2 regions of the Fulvivirga ligni genome follow, and region 2 is predicted to be linked to the other one. Evidence: riboswitches for the same ligand, from Rfam matches in the RefSeq annotation. Region 2 holds a riboswitch; the other holds the start of a gene.
What was found. Region 2 has a riboswitch for S-adenosylmethionine ahead of LVD16_RS25105 (4Fe-4S binding protein). Riboswitches for the same ligand answer to the same signal wherever they lie in the genome.
Positions count from the first base shown of each region.

Region 1: it holds a riboswitch for S-adenosylmethionine, as region 2 does, so the genes downstream of both, metH (methionine synthase) here and LVD16_RS25105 (4Fe-4S binding protein) in region 2, are expected to answer to the same signal.

Region 1 covers NZ_CP089979.1:3,677,268-3,684,704, forward strand. The annotation lists gene ligD (non-homologous end-joining DNA ligase) at 1-301, shown strand, start outside; gene ku (non-homologous end joining protein Ku) at 436-1,290, shown strand; gene LVD16_RS15705 (tetratricopeptide repeat protein) at 1,330-1,953, shown strand; gene LVD16_RS15710 (hypothetical protein) at 1,962-2,276, shown strand; gene LVD16_RS15715 (YfiT family bacillithiol transferase) at 2,277-2,819, opposite strand; gene LVD16_RS15720 (pyridoxal phosphate-dependent decarboxylase family protein) at 2,809-4,023, opposite strand; SAM riboswitch class I at 4,164-4,268, shown strand; gene metH (methionine synthase) at 4,355-7,033, shown strand; gene metF (methylenetetrahydrofolate reductase [NAD(P)H]) at 7,082-7,437, shown strand, end outside.
Region 2 covers NZ_CP089979.1:5,906,157-5,913,593, reverse strand. The annotation lists gene cobA (uroporphyrinogen-III C-methyltransferase) at 1-314, opposite strand, end outside; gene LVD16_RS25115 (ferredoxin-like domain-containing protein) at 311-2,446, opposite strand; gene LVD16_RS25110 (trans-sulfuration enzyme family protein) at 2,502-3,680, opposite strand; gene LVD16_RS25105 (4Fe-4S binding protein) at 3,695-4,042, opposite strand; SAM riboswitch class I at 4,295-4,417, opposite strand; gene LVD16_RS25100 (M42 family metallopeptidase) at 4,636-5,685, shown strand; gene LVD16_RS25095 (carboxypeptidase-like regulatory domain-containing protein) at 5,693-6,331, shown strand; gene LVD16_RS25090 (hypothetical protein) at 6,336-6,779, opposite strand; gene LVD16_RS25085 (DUF6232 family protein) at 6,963-7,436, shown strand.

The DNA.
Region 1 (7,437 bases), 2.2 Mb from region 2:
AGGCAGGGGAGATAGAGAGGAATTATTCGGTGCCTTGCAATTGGCTGAGAGGGTAGATGGTGAATTGGTCTACCGTGGTAAAGTAGGAACCGGCTTTAACAGTAAGTCGATGAAGGAGCTATATGATGTGCTGAAAAAGAAGAAAAAAATAAAGAGACCTGTGGAAGAAAAGCCACTGGATGATGCAAAAACTACATGGATCGAGCCTGAATTATACGCGGAGATACAATATTCTATGCTTACACATAACGGAACCTACCGCGAGCCGGTATATTTGCGACTAAGACCCGATTTGGTATAATATTTTTTTATATAAAATTGATTATTAGAAAGTTAGAGTATTATATTTATAGTATAGCTTAATGATAATATACTGCTTTAACTATATCTGATATTTTTTTGTTAAATTTATTATATCACCATAACTAGATCATCATGAGAGCAATTTGGAAAGGTCATATCCGGTTTTCATTAGTTACCATCCCCATCCGTATTTATACCGCTATAGATTCAGGCAGAACCATCCGGTTCAATCAACTTTCTAAGGAGAATAAGAATCCTGTAACGTATGAGAAAAAGGATAAGGTTACGGGTGATGTGCTCAAGGCTGATGACATAATAAAAGGGTATCAGTATGAGCCCGGTCAATATGTGATTATTAACAATGAAGATTTCGAGAAGATCAAATTGAAGAGCACCAAGGTGATAGAGATAGAAGGCTTTGTAGATGAGAATGAGATACACCCTGCTTTATACGACTCACCATATTTCATTGGTCCCGATGGTGATATCGCTTCTAAGACCTATTCACTGCTTATGCAAACACTAAAGCAAACAGGTAAGATAGGTGTGGGAAGAGTGGTGCTTCGCGAGCGAGAAAGCCTGGTGTTGCTCACCCCGCATGAAGAAAATGGCATGATGCTTTACAAGTTGAGGAATCCTGATGAGCTAAGAAGTGTTAATGAAGTGCCAGGTCTAAGCAAAGTGGATGAGGCAGATAAGGAGCAGCTCAAACTGGCTAAAACTTTGGTAGACTCCATGAGCAAGTCTTTTGAGAAAATTGATACCACAGATCATTATTACGATGCCTTGAAAGAAATGATAGAAGCGAAGATCGATGGTAAAGAAGTGGTAAGCTACACCGAGCAGGAGCCAGAAGTAAAAGATATTATGACTGCTTTGAAAGAAAGTATAGATCAGGCTAAGGCAGAGAAAAAGCCAATGAAAAAGGCTACAGGAAAGACCAAGAAAACAGCAGAGAAAAAGACCAAGAGCAAAAAGGCAAGTTAATATACTTTAAAACCGAACTGAAGAAGGCATTAGAGGAATATGGCAAGAATCATCAAGTTTCCCGCAAGCGGAAATTCAAAATTTGGTTACAAAAAGGTAAGAAAAAGGAAGTCTGTTGATCTTGAAGATTACGGACAACTGAACCTTTTTACAGTGGCTCCCAGCGAAGCTAAAGTAGTTAGCCTCAGTAGCCATGGTAGCCTTTTTGATCAGGCGCTATACTTTGATGAAAACAATGATCCTCGCGCAGTAGAATTTTATTGGAAGGCCATCAAAAGTGGTGAAGGAATAGTAGACTCTTATTGCAATTTAGGTATTATAGAATCTGAAAAGAAGAACTATGCAAATGCTATTGATTGCTTTACGCAATGTCTGAAGCATGATCCACGCCACTGTGAGGCCCACTATAACCTGGCTAATATATATTCAGAGTTAGGTGATCTTGATTTGGCGAAGGTGCATTATCAAATGGCCATTAAAATAGATGCCGACTTTGAAAGCGCATATTACAATCTTGGATTGGTCATGGCTATGAAAAGTGAATACAAAGAAGCGCTTGAAATACTACAACAATATCGTCTGTTCCTTGAAGATGATGACAAAGGCAATGTAGATAAGCTCATCGACAGCCTGCAGAAAACAATGAAAAGTAAGACCCAATAAATAGTGTTATGGATAACTCAGCTGAATTAATATTGAAAAGCCACTTTACCCAACTTAAAGATGAAGTGAATAATGCTTTAAGTCTGCAAAGGAAAGATTCTGATGATCAATTAATTACGTTAATGAAAGAGGTCTTTCATTATTTAAAAAAGTTGGAATATAGCGGTAAAATGGATGCCGAGGGAATGAAGGTGTATGAAAGCCTTGCTACTTATTTAGACTCACTAAATCAAGATAATCTAGTAGTGCCAGAAAAACTGCCGATGGCTAAAGCGCGTCAGCGAAAGGCAGACCACAGAGCTAATAAAAAAACTGGCTCCTAATTAGAACCAGCCTTCTCTTTCCATCAAACTTGTTATGTGCGCCAGATGATGGTCTCCATGCCAGGCATACATTTGGGCCGCTATTCTCAAGGGCACTCTCTTATTGCCATCAGGATGTATGTAAGCTTTATTCAAGCTATCCTCATTTAATCCTTTTAAAAGATATGCCCATTTAGCATGTAGCGCATCAATGAAAGATAGCGACATGGATACCGGTGCTTCTTTCGTATCAAAAATTTCAGCCCACTTCTGCTCATCATAGGCCTTGATGAGAGGTTCATCTTCGGTTAAGGTCCATTTGAATCTTATATATGCATTCGCATGGCTATCTCCTATATGGTGCACCACCTGTCTCACAGTCCAGCCATCAGGTCTGTATGGTGTGTCAAGCTGGGTTTCTGATAGTGATTCTACTACATTCTTTAGTCGTTCTGGCAAGGTTGAAATGCGATCGAAAAATTCGGTAAGATCACTGTCATCTGTTGGCTTAAAGTGGCCAATAGGATATTTAAGTTGTTCCAGGTTCATAGCTTTAAATTTCATTTACAAACGGCTCCAGATTTTCTATTGTTACGTGTTCCATGATTACTATTTTAAACCACTTTGGTGCAGCATGGTTATCGGGTACTAGGCCATATTTCTTAGCAATCTCCTCTTTAATGTCATTCGCATCTATGGTTACAATGTTCGAGGCATTCTCTCTGTAATATTTTATCTTTTTGGCATCTAATTGCGCACAAAGCCAGTCAGCTCGATTCAGAAGTATCAAGATTTTTTCTCTCCAGCCATAGGGGCCGTAGGTCATAAGGATCATCCATACAGCTATAGCATTGGCGCCGCTTCGGCTACCTATTAAAGTAAAATCTTCACCCTCTACATAGCTTGCTTCTTTGGTGTTAGCATATTTAATAAGCCCTTTTCTGATCAGGAAGATACCCGTTCCGTAAGGTGCTTGTAGCATCTTATGAGCATCTAGCGTTACAGAGCTCACTTCCGGGTTAGAAAAATCCAATGGGTTGTTGTCATCAGCAAAAGGGTAGAAGAAGCCACCATAAGCACCATCAATATGAATCTTATATTGGCATTTGTATTTCTTCAATATGTTAGTGTAAGTTGATACCTGGTCTACGGATCCAAACATGGTTGTCATCATATTGGCAACCACAATGAAGTATTTACGGCCTTCTTTTAGCTGTTTTTCAATTATTTCAGTCAGGCTCTTGTCTGTTGGTTTTCTTTTCTCATCTACACTAATGTACTCAGTATGAAGAGAAAGTACATTACCAGCTTTACTCATTGAATAATGGCTGTCCTCGGAGCATAGTATGCATATTTCTTCATTGGTACATTGAAACTCCTGCTTGAAAAAGTTTCTATAAACCCAGACGGCCTGCATGTTGGCTTCAGTTCCACCTGAAGCTACATATCCGTCAAATCCATTTTCCTCGCCTCGCAATATTTCTTCTGAGCATACCTTAATCAGTTCTTGCTCAATTTCCTGGGTTCCCTGAAAGAAGCTCTCTGATTTGCCTAACGTATGGCACCCAATGTGATTAGGATTGTGAATCAGGGTCGATAAATAAGGTGCATTACTTAAAAATGGAGCATCCTGATAGTATACCTTATTGTCCAGGTGAGAGGCAGGAATGCCTAATATGTTGGATTCATAATAATTGACGTTGCTATTTAAAGCATTAAAAACTCTATTCTTAATCTCCTCAGGAGATAACTTTTTCCAGATCTTCATGTTATTGATAATTTGATGCGTGAACCTCGTGCGGTTCTAAGAGGGGCATTTCTTTAAGAATGCTCGAATATAGGAAAAGTTATTAATTTGTTGTTTCGAAAAATATGTTAGATTTGTGAGATAATGAATTAAGAATTATGCTCTTATCAAGAAAGGCTGAGGGAAATGGCCCTGCGAAGCCTTAGCAACCGACCAATTAGGATCAGGTGCTAAATCCATCTCCGCAAAACGGAGGAAGATAAGTTAGGAATTGGCTTTATTACACAAAAGATAAAATAAAAAGCTCTTCTGACTTACCAGAAGGGCTTTTTTTGTTTTATGACATTTATACATGAGCAAACAACACATACCATACCTACGGCTTAGTGGCCTTGAACCATTAGTAATTACACCCGAATCTAACTTTGTTAATGTAGGGGAGAGAACTAACGTTACCGGTTCCAGGAAGTTTCTCCGTTTAATTCAGGAAGAAAATTTTGAAGAGGCATTGTCCATAGCAAGAGATCAGGTAGAGGGTGGGGCCCAAATACTTGATGTAAACATGGATGAAGGTATGCTCGATGGTGAAGAAGCCATGGTGAAGTTCCTTAACCTGATTGCTTCGGAGCCCGAAATCTCCCGAATTCCTATAATGATTGACTCTTCTAAATGGCCAATTATAGAAGCAGGTTTGCAGTGTATTCAGGGAAAAGGAGTGGTGAACTCAATCAGCTTGAAGAATGGTGAAGAAGAATTCCTGGCACAGGCCAAAAAAATCAAAATGTACGGCGCCGCAGTGGTGGTAATGGCATTTGATGAAGATGGACAGGCTGATAACTATGAAAGAAGAATTGCTATCTGTGAACGTTCGTATCGTACTCTGGTAGATAAGATCGATTTCCCACCACAAGATATCATATTTGATCCCAATATATTTCCTGTAGCTACAGGTATGGAAGAGCATAGAAAAAACGCTCTTGACTTCTTTAACGCTACCAAATGGATTAGAACTAATCTTCCCGGAGCTAATGTAAGTGGTGGGGTAAGTAATGTGTCCTTCTCATTTAGAGGAAATGATACGGTTAGAGAAGCCATGCATTCGGCCTTTTTATATCATGCCATTAAAAATGGTATGAACATGGGGATCGTAAACCCTACGATGTTAGAGGTTTATGATGAAATACCTAAAGACCTCTTAGAGCATGTGGAAGATGTGCTGTTAGATAGAAGAGATGATGCTACAGAGCGACTTTTAGACTTTGCTGAGAAAGTAAAAGGAACCTCCAAGACACGTGTTAAGGATGATGCCTGGAGAAAGGGAACTGTGGAAGAGAGACTTGCACATGCTTTGGTGAAAGGTATTGTAGATCATATTGATGAAGATACTGAAGAAGCAAGACAGAAATTAGGGCAGCCACTTTTAGTTATAGAAGGTCCTCTCATGGACGGAATGAATATAGTGGGTGATCTGTTTGGTTCAGGTAAAATGTTTCTTCCTCAGGTGGTGAAAAGCGCCAGGGTAATGAAGAAGGCAGTAGCCTATCTGGAGCCTTACATGGAAGAGGAGAAGAGAAGGAATAAATCTACTGAAACAGCGGCTAAAATCTTGCTGGCTACGGTGAAAGGAGATGTTCATGATATTGGTAAAAATATAGTAGGAGTGGTGCTAGCCTGTAATAACTATGAGATCATTGATCTTGGAGTTATGGTGCCAACAGATAAAATTCTTACAGAGGCTAAAAAGCATAATGTGGCAGCGATTGGTCTTAGCGGGCTCATCACCCCATCGCTTGATGAAATGGTGGGAGTAGCTGAAGAAATGGAAAGGCAAAATTTCAAATTGCCGCTACTTATTGGTGGTGCTACAACCAGTAGAATCCATACCGCCGTAAAAATTGATCCTAAATATAGCGGTGCGGTGGTGCATGTGCTTGACGCTTCCCGTAGTGTACCTGTAGTAGGGGAGCTGATCAGTAAAAATACAAAGGAGGCATTCCATACCAGGATTAAAGACGAGTATCAAGATTTAAGAGAAAGCCATTCTTCCAGAAAGGTAGAAAAGAATTACATCAGTCTGGAGCAGGCTAGAGCCAATAAAGTTCAGATCCAGTGGGACGGTTATAGTGCCCCTAAACCTAAGCAATTAGGAGTAAAGGTCTTTGAAAACTATCCTCTTGCAGAAATTAGAGAGTTTATAGACTGGACGCCGTTCTTCAGCACCTGGATGTTGAAGGGGAAGTTTCCTAAGATATTGGAAGACAAAGTGATCGGGGAAGAGGCTAAAAAACTATATGCTGATGCTAATAAGATGCTTGATGAAATCATTGAAAATGAGCAGCTTACTGCTAATGGTGTTATCGGTTTGTTTGAAGCGAACGCATTTGAAGATGATATTGAGATCACTCTGCAAAATGGAAAAAAGGAGCGTTTCCACTTCTTAAGACAGCAGGGCAAGAAGGGTAAGAATATCCCTAACCTGGCCTTGTCAGACTATGTAGCTCCAGCGACCTCGGGAGTACAAGATTACCTCGGAGGTTTCGCTGTAACAGCAGGTGTTGGTATAGAAAAGCTGGTTGATGCCTACAAGGCTCAGCATGATGATTATAATGAAATAATGGTAAAGGCCCTTGCCGATAGATTAGCTGAGGCTTTTGCTGAATTAATGCACTATAAAATTAGAACTGATCTATGGGGCTATGCTCCTGAAGAACCGTTCTCAAACGAACAGTTGATTAGAGAAAAATATCAGGGCATAAGACCAGCTCCTGGTTATCCTGCATGTCCGGATCATACAGAAAAGCCACTTCTTTTTGAAGTACTGGAGGCTGAGAAGCACACTGGCATTTTCTTGACAGATTCTAACGCTATGTATCCTGCTTCGTCAGTCAGTGGCTTTTATTTCTCTCATCCTGAATCCAGGTATTTCGGACTCGGGAAAATAGAGAAGGATCAGGTAGAAGATTACGCTGTTAGAAAGAATATGACAGTAGAGGCGGTTGAAAAATGGCTTGGACCTAACCTATCTTATTAAATTTTAAAACTTTGAATATCACAATCTGATATATAAAACCTATTCACCATGAAAATTACCGAGCATATTGCTAATGCTAAAAAAACCCTATTCTCATTCGAGATCCTACCACCATTAAAGGGTGAAAATATTCACAATCTCTACAAACACATTGATCCATTAATGGAATTTAATCCACCTTTCATTGATGTAACTTACCATAGAGAAGAGTTTGTGTACAAGAAAAGAGAAAATGGGTTATTAGAGAAAAAATCGATTAGAAAGCGTCCGGGAACTGTTGGTATTTGTGCGGCTATCAAAAATAAGTACAACGTAGATACAGTGCCTCACATCATTTGTGGTGGTTTTACAAAGGAGGAAACCGAGAATGCACTTATTGATTTGGACTTCCTCGGTATTGATAA
Region 2 (7,437 bases):
AAGTCCAGTTCTTCTTTACCTCTGGCGAATATAAATGGATCACCACCTTTAAGGCGAACCACATGCTTTCCTTGAAGGGCATGTTCTACGATCAATTGATTGATTTCATCCTGAGTAGAGCTGTGCTTACCAGCTCTTTTGCCCACATGAATTTTCTCACAACTTTTTACCGCATACTGTAGCAATTCTTTATTTACCAAAGCATCATAAAGAATAACATCTGCAGAAGCTATAGCTTTAGCGCCTTTTATGGTGATAAGATCAGGATCTCCCGGTCCGGCACCTACCAATGTTAGTTTTCCCTGGTTTCTCATGCTCTGTATGGGTTAAGTACTTCTTTATCTAAATTACCGGCTTCTATTTGCTGCTTTCTGATATCCAGAACCTGCTGAAAGAACTCATCAGCCTCCGCTAAGTATGACTTAGCAAATTCTTTGGTAGGCTCATTATTGTTTATTTTTAAAACCTGAGCTTCAAAAGTGCTGTTGAGCTTTACCTCACCATTTTCATAGAAGTAAGTATCAAAATCTTTTATAATGCCAATGTGCGTATTACACTTAACGTCTTTGCTTAAAAGAAGAGCTTTAGCACCGATTACCTGTGTGCTGTAGCTGTGGTAAATTGAATCAGCAAAATAGCCTGCTTCAAAAGCCTCTTTGCCTAAGGCAAGCTTTTCTTTTGCATCATTGATGATTGTGCCCACCATGTCATAAGTTACTCCGGCACATTCTCCTGTACCTATTTCAGGAACGAAAGTTTCCGTTTCACCCCAATCCTTATAATCATCTTCAGTGATGGTCTCAAGGTTGGCAAAAGGCTTTAACAGATCATAGAAATATTTCTTTCCTTGTCTGATGTAATAGTCGTTGTAGTACTCTGTATCCTTACCATTATCTTCATAGTCGGTAAGTAGGGTTCTCATGGCATCAGGAATTCTTTTAGTAGGTAGCTTGATTACTTTATCAGCTACAAAACCTTTTCCAGATGCATCTACACCACCACCGATTACAGTCTGTAAAGCAGGAATAACCAGATTACCATTTTTAATAGAGCTGCCATGGAAGCCAATGTTGGCAATCATATGTTGCCCGCATGAGTTCATACAACCACTTATTTTAATATGGATGTCAGAGTCTTTTACCAGGTGGTTAAACTCCTTATAGATCATGTCTTCTAATATTTCTGAAATAGCTGTACTGTTGGTCACACCAAGGTTACAGGTATCAGTACCAGGGCAGGCTGTGATATCAATAATGGTATCGCTACCTGGCTGAGCAAGATCTAAAGTGCTTAATACGTGGTAGATATATGGTAATGATTCTGGTCTGGCAAACTTAAGAATGATGCCTTGGCTGATAGAAATTCTGTAATCGTCAGCCACATAACCTTCTGTAAGTGCTACCAGTTTTCTGGCTTTTTCAGAAGAGATGTTTCCTAAAGGTAACTTGATTTTTATGGCATAGAATCCTTTTTGCTTCTGCTCGAATACGTTAGTGTCTAACCATTCTTGATAAAGTCTTTCATCAGCCGCTGCAAATTCAGGTAAATCTTTTGGTGCAGGTGCTGCTTGTAATTCTTCTGCAAGTTCTACCGGCACTGAATGATTGGCCAATGATTTTTGTACATCATTTACCAATTCCATGAACTTAGCTACTCCTAATCCTCTCTTTTCTTCAATTAAGAACTTCATTCTGGCTTTGAATCGCTTTTCTCTTTCGCCATAGCGATCGAAAACTCTTAAGCCAGCTTCGATGAAAGGAATAATTTTATCTTCTGGTAAGAATTCATAGGCAGTTTCAGCTATGAAAGGCTGTGCTCCTAAGCCACCACCAATCACTACTTTAAATCCTCTCTGCCCATTTTCTATTTTAGGAATAAAACCAAAATCATGGATATATGTGAAGGCTGAATCTTTCTCGCTAGAAGAAAAGGCCATTTTAATTTTTCTTCCCATTTCCTGATTAATAGGATTTCTAAGGAAGTATTGGGTAACAGCTTCAGCATATGGAGACACATCAAATGGCTCATTAGGATCTATACCTGCTATATCAGAAGCAGTTACAGTTCTTACTGTGTTACCACAAGCTTCTTTGGTAGTAACGCCAGTTTCTTCCAGTTTAGCCCACATCTCAGGGGTATCGTCCAGGTGCACATAGTGTAGCTGTATGTTTTGTCTGGTGGTAGCGTGAAGGTTACCGTTAGTGTACTGCTCAGAAAGATCAGCAATACGTACTAGCTGCTCACCAGTAAGTTTTCCGTAAGGTAGCTTGATACGAAACATCTGCACTCCAAGCTGTCTCTGGCCATATACTCCTCGGGCTAATCTAAAAGCCTTGAATCTTTCCTCGTCAATCTGGCCGGTCTTAAAGGCTTCGATCTTAGTTTCTAGTTCACGAATGTCTTTTTGAGCCAGTTGAGATATATTTTCGTTTAATGTTACGCTCATGTTACTTTACTTTTTGTGTTTTGAATTTCTTAGGTTAGGTTCTTTAGGTTTTCTTCTATTTAGAAGCGGTTAATGCATTTTCAATATCTTCAATAATGTCATTCACATTTTCAAGACCAGCAGCTATACGTACCAGGCCAGGTGTAATGCCCACATTGGCTCTTTCCTCATCTGTAAGTTTAGAGTGTGTGGTAGACGCCGGGTGAGTAGCAATGGTTCTTGAATCTCCCAGATTTGCAGATAACGATAGCATTTGCAGGCCGTTTAAGAACTTTCTACCTCTGTCTATTCCGCCTTTTACTTCGAAAGTGACTATGCCACCGCCAAGCTTCATTTGCTTTTTGGCTAATTCATATTTAGGGTGAGACTTCAAGAAAGGATATTTTACTAATTCCAATTCTTTGTGTCCTTCCAAATACTCAGCTATTTTCTGAGCATTTTCACAATGTCGGTCCATTCTTACTGCCAATGTTTCCAGGCTTTTAGATAATATCCATCCGTTAAATGGTGAAAGAGAAGGTCCGCTGTGACGAGCGAAGAATCTGATTTTCTCAATGATCTCAGCATCTCCTAAAATGGCGCCACCTATTGTTCTTCCCTGTCCATCCATAAACTTGGTGGCAGAGTGGGTAACAATGTGTGCACCGAACTTTGCAGGTTGCTGTAAGTATGGTGTGGCAAAGCAGTTATCAATATTTAAAATAAGGTTATGCTTATTAGCCAGCTGTCCTAACCACTCCAGGTCTATTATATCTAAGGCCGGATTGGAAGGTGTTTCAGCAAAAATCATTTTAGTGTTTTTGTTGATTTTAGCTTCCCATTCATCCGGGTTATTGATGTCAGCATAAGAGTGCGTGATACCCCATTTAGGGAATATCTGAGTGAAAATCTGATGTGTAGATCCAAACACTGATCTTGAAGCCAGTACATGATCTCCGCTTTCTAGCAGGGCAGCCATGCTGCAAAACATAGCAGCCATACCTGAAGCAGTAGAAATACCATCTTCAGTGCCTTCCAGAATGCAGAGTTTATCTATGAACTCATTATTGTTAGGGTTAGAATAGCGAGTATAGATATTACCTTCTACTTCTTCATCAAACAGGGCTTTGGCGTGCTCCGCACTGTTAAAAGTGAAGCTTGAGGTCATGTAAATCGGAGTAGAGTGCTCATTATGAGGCGATTGCTCACTCTGATTTCTTATTGCTTGTGTTTCGAAATGTTTGTACTTAGACATATCAGTTTAAAAAATTAGGATGCGTGTAACCATTCTTGTTTCTGTGCCAGCTCATCTTGCTCCTCTACATAGTCAGGGTCAGGTACGCAGCAGTCAACCGGGCAGACGGCAGCACACTGCGGCTCCTCGTGAAAGCCAACGCATTCTGTGCATTTACCTGAAACAATGTAGAAAAACTCTTCTGAAAAGGGTTCTTGCGGCTCGTCGCCAGGTACTTCGGTTCCATCTTCTAGTTCTACAGAAGTGAGTTCAGTACCATCAGACCACGCCCAGGTAGCGCCACCTTCATAGATAGCAGTGTTAGGGCATTCGGGCTCGCAAGCTCCGCAGTTGATGCATTCGTCTGTTATATATATGGCCATGTTAAAATCTTTTTAGTGTTAGAAAAATTAGGTTGAATTTTACCCGATAGAGCGTACAGGCTCAGGAAGGCTAGTTGCCTTAGAGGGTAATGCTAAGAAAATAAAAGTGATATTAACTTCTTAGCCGCAACAGCAACAACAACAGCAGTTGATGTTAAAGAAACTGTGGGCAATAGTAATGAAGTTAGAAGCCAGATCTTTGGCTATACTTTTGAGTTCGAATGTGTTCTTGGTACTTTTCATTGATCAGTCAATTTATATTCTCCCTTTTTGCATTTGCAAAACTTAGGATCAGGATTTGGCACCTGTATCATTTTTTGATTGATGGTTGCCAGAGGGTCTTTGAGCCTGTCTCTCACCTCTTCTTTATAAATCAACTACTATCTTGAAGTAATTGATACCGTAAAGATAAACAGCTTCTTCACAGAACTGCAACTTTTCTGAATGAATTTTTTGGAAATTAGAGATTTTGCATTCCGTAAATGATTTTGTCGCTCATGTACTAAATATCAAATTGGCGTAAACAGAATGTATTCTTAAATGGTTAATATTGACCAGGAAAACGATTTTATGATCATTAAAAATATAACACAATGTCTGTAGATGTAGAACTACTTAAAAAAATATGCGAAGCTCCCGGAGCTCCTGGCTATGAGAGCAGAATTAGAAACCTGGTAATAGAGCAGGTAACACCTTTGGTAGATTCAGTAGAGGTAGACAACCTGGGTAATGTGATTGCTCTGAAGAAAGGTACCTCTTCTGATAAGAAGGCCATGGTAGCGGCTCACATGGATGAGATTGGCTTTATTGTGACTCACATCGATGATGAAGGCTTTGTAAGGTTTACCACTCTAGGTGGGTTCGACCCGAAAACACTTACCGCGCAAAGAGTGATCATCCATGGTAAAGAAGATGTAATAGGTGTAATGGGTACCAAGCCTATACACGTAATGGAGCCTGAGGAAAGAACCAAAATGCCGAAGATCAAAGATTTTTATATAGATCTGGGTATGGGAAAAGAGGAGGTTCAAAAAGTGGTTTCTGTAGGTAATCCTATTACTCGTGAGCGTGGTCTTATTGAAATGGGCAACTGTGTAAACTGTAAGTCACTAGATAACCGAGTGTCTGTTTACATCCTTATAGAAACATTAAAGAAGTTGAAAGATTGTCCTTATGATGTTTATGGTGTATTCACTGTGCAAGAGGAAGTAGGCTTAAGAGGTGCTAACGTAGCGGCTCATACCATTGATCCTGATTTCGGATTTGGGCTTGATACTACCATAGCCTATGATTTGCCAGGTGCATCCAGCCATGAGAAAATCACATCATTAGGTAAAGGTACTGCCATTAAAATCTTAGATGCTATGACCATCTGTGATTATAGAATGGTAGACTATATGAAAAAGACCGCTGATGAAAATGGTATTCAGTGGCAAACTGAGGTGCTTACCGCAGGAGGAACAGATACAGCTGGTCTTCAGCGAATGGGTAAAAGAGGTGCTATTTCAGGGGCAGTGTCAGTTCCTACGCGCCACCTGCATCAGGTAATAGAAATGACACATAAAAAAGATATAGATAGCAGTGTAGACCTACTTACGGCCTGCCTGCAATCATTAGATAAATACGATTGGTCACACAAATAATAGAGAGATGAAAAGTAAGGCAGTACTACTTGTAGGATTATTATTAATCAGTGTTAGCTTATTTGCGCAAAGAAGCGCACCACCCACTGTCCGAGTTTCCGGCGTGGTGGTAGATGCAGACACCAAGGAGGCGCTGCCTTACATCACTATTCAGGTGGAGGGAAGTATGTACGGAACCTCTTCTGATAATAGTGGTTATTTTTCCGTTTTTGTACATCCTGGTGATACACTTACCTTTTCTTCCATCGGATATAATAGGTCATCCTTCGTGATGCCATTTGAATTGAGCTCAGATCAATATACGCTTATGCAGCTGATGAGAAAAGAAACAGTATTGTTGAATGAACTGGTTGTATTTCCATGGCCTTCTAAGCAAAATTTTGAAAAGGCCTTTCTAGATACTGAGCCTAAAAGAGGAATGCCAGATCTGGTAAGAGAGGTGAAAAGAGATATTGCTCAGACGGTAGAAGAAAATACAAAATCAGAGTATCAATATGATCAAATGAGATATAGCCGTTTATATGAACTCACTGGTCAGATGCCTCCCAATAATTTTCTGAATCCTATGCGTTGGTCTAATTTTGTCAGAGACCTCAAATCTGGTAAGATCAGTAACAGCAAGAGTGATGTAGATGATGAGGATTAGAACCTCATTTTACCTGAGCTCGGGAACACTTCTTTTTTAAATACTGAATCACTTTGCTGTAATCAGTGTGTTCCTGGTAAGAAAGGTTGAGGTTTTTCTTATTATTAAATTCAATGGCCACTTCTTTATAGGTTCCGGTGGCTGTTTTTACACTAGTTTCTTTCCAGCTGGTAATATCTTTCAGGTCGTATTGTAACTTTCTGAACTGAACGGGATAACTGATTTCAATCTTGTTCTTTCCGATAGTTACAGATTTATAACCCACAATTACTTTAATGGCCAGTCCAATTCCTATCGGGTATAATAATGAGGTAAGCACATACTGGTACCAGGCAGGGTGATCACTCTTAAGTATCAGGGTAGTGATATAAACAGCAATACCCACAGCCAATGCTATGAACAAGCCTAGAGAGAATAAAGTATTTCTTTTGGGTTTAGCTACTATCAATGTCTCTTGTTTTGGTGCAAAGAAACAAAAAGGTGAAAAAAAGACACTGAGTTGGGGAAGAATTTACTCGAACAATCAATGTTTCATCCTAAAATACGCCGAATCTGGCCTAATTCTCCCTCAGGCATTCCTTTTGTATAACTAAAAGTATTATCAGCCATATTCAACTAAACATTGAAAAAGATGAAAAGAGAAGAAATTATATATACAGACGGTCACGGTGTAAAAATTACAAGAGACAAGTTCTACACAGAAAAAAAAGAGTATAACCTTGAAGGTATTACTAATATCAACTTGCAGAGATTACCAGCTAGTAAAGCTCCTGGAATCATACTATTTGTGCTGGGTTTTCTGGGCATTCTGCTAGGTTCATTAGAGCTTTTTGCGGATTGGACAATGAATACTGATGGAGCCCTTTATGTATTTGACACGAATATGCTATCCATAGGAATGGGTGTAGTACTTATCTTCGGAGGAATTATTTGGATGATTGCCGCTAAAGATAAATATGCAGTAGAGATCAGAACTGCTGAAGGTGATAAGAGACCAATCATAAGCAAAAGCAGAGAGTATGTAGCTCATATCACCGGTGCCTTGAAAAAAGCTTATTATAGATATGTGAAGAAAGAAAAAGTGGAGACTGTGATAATCAGTTAAT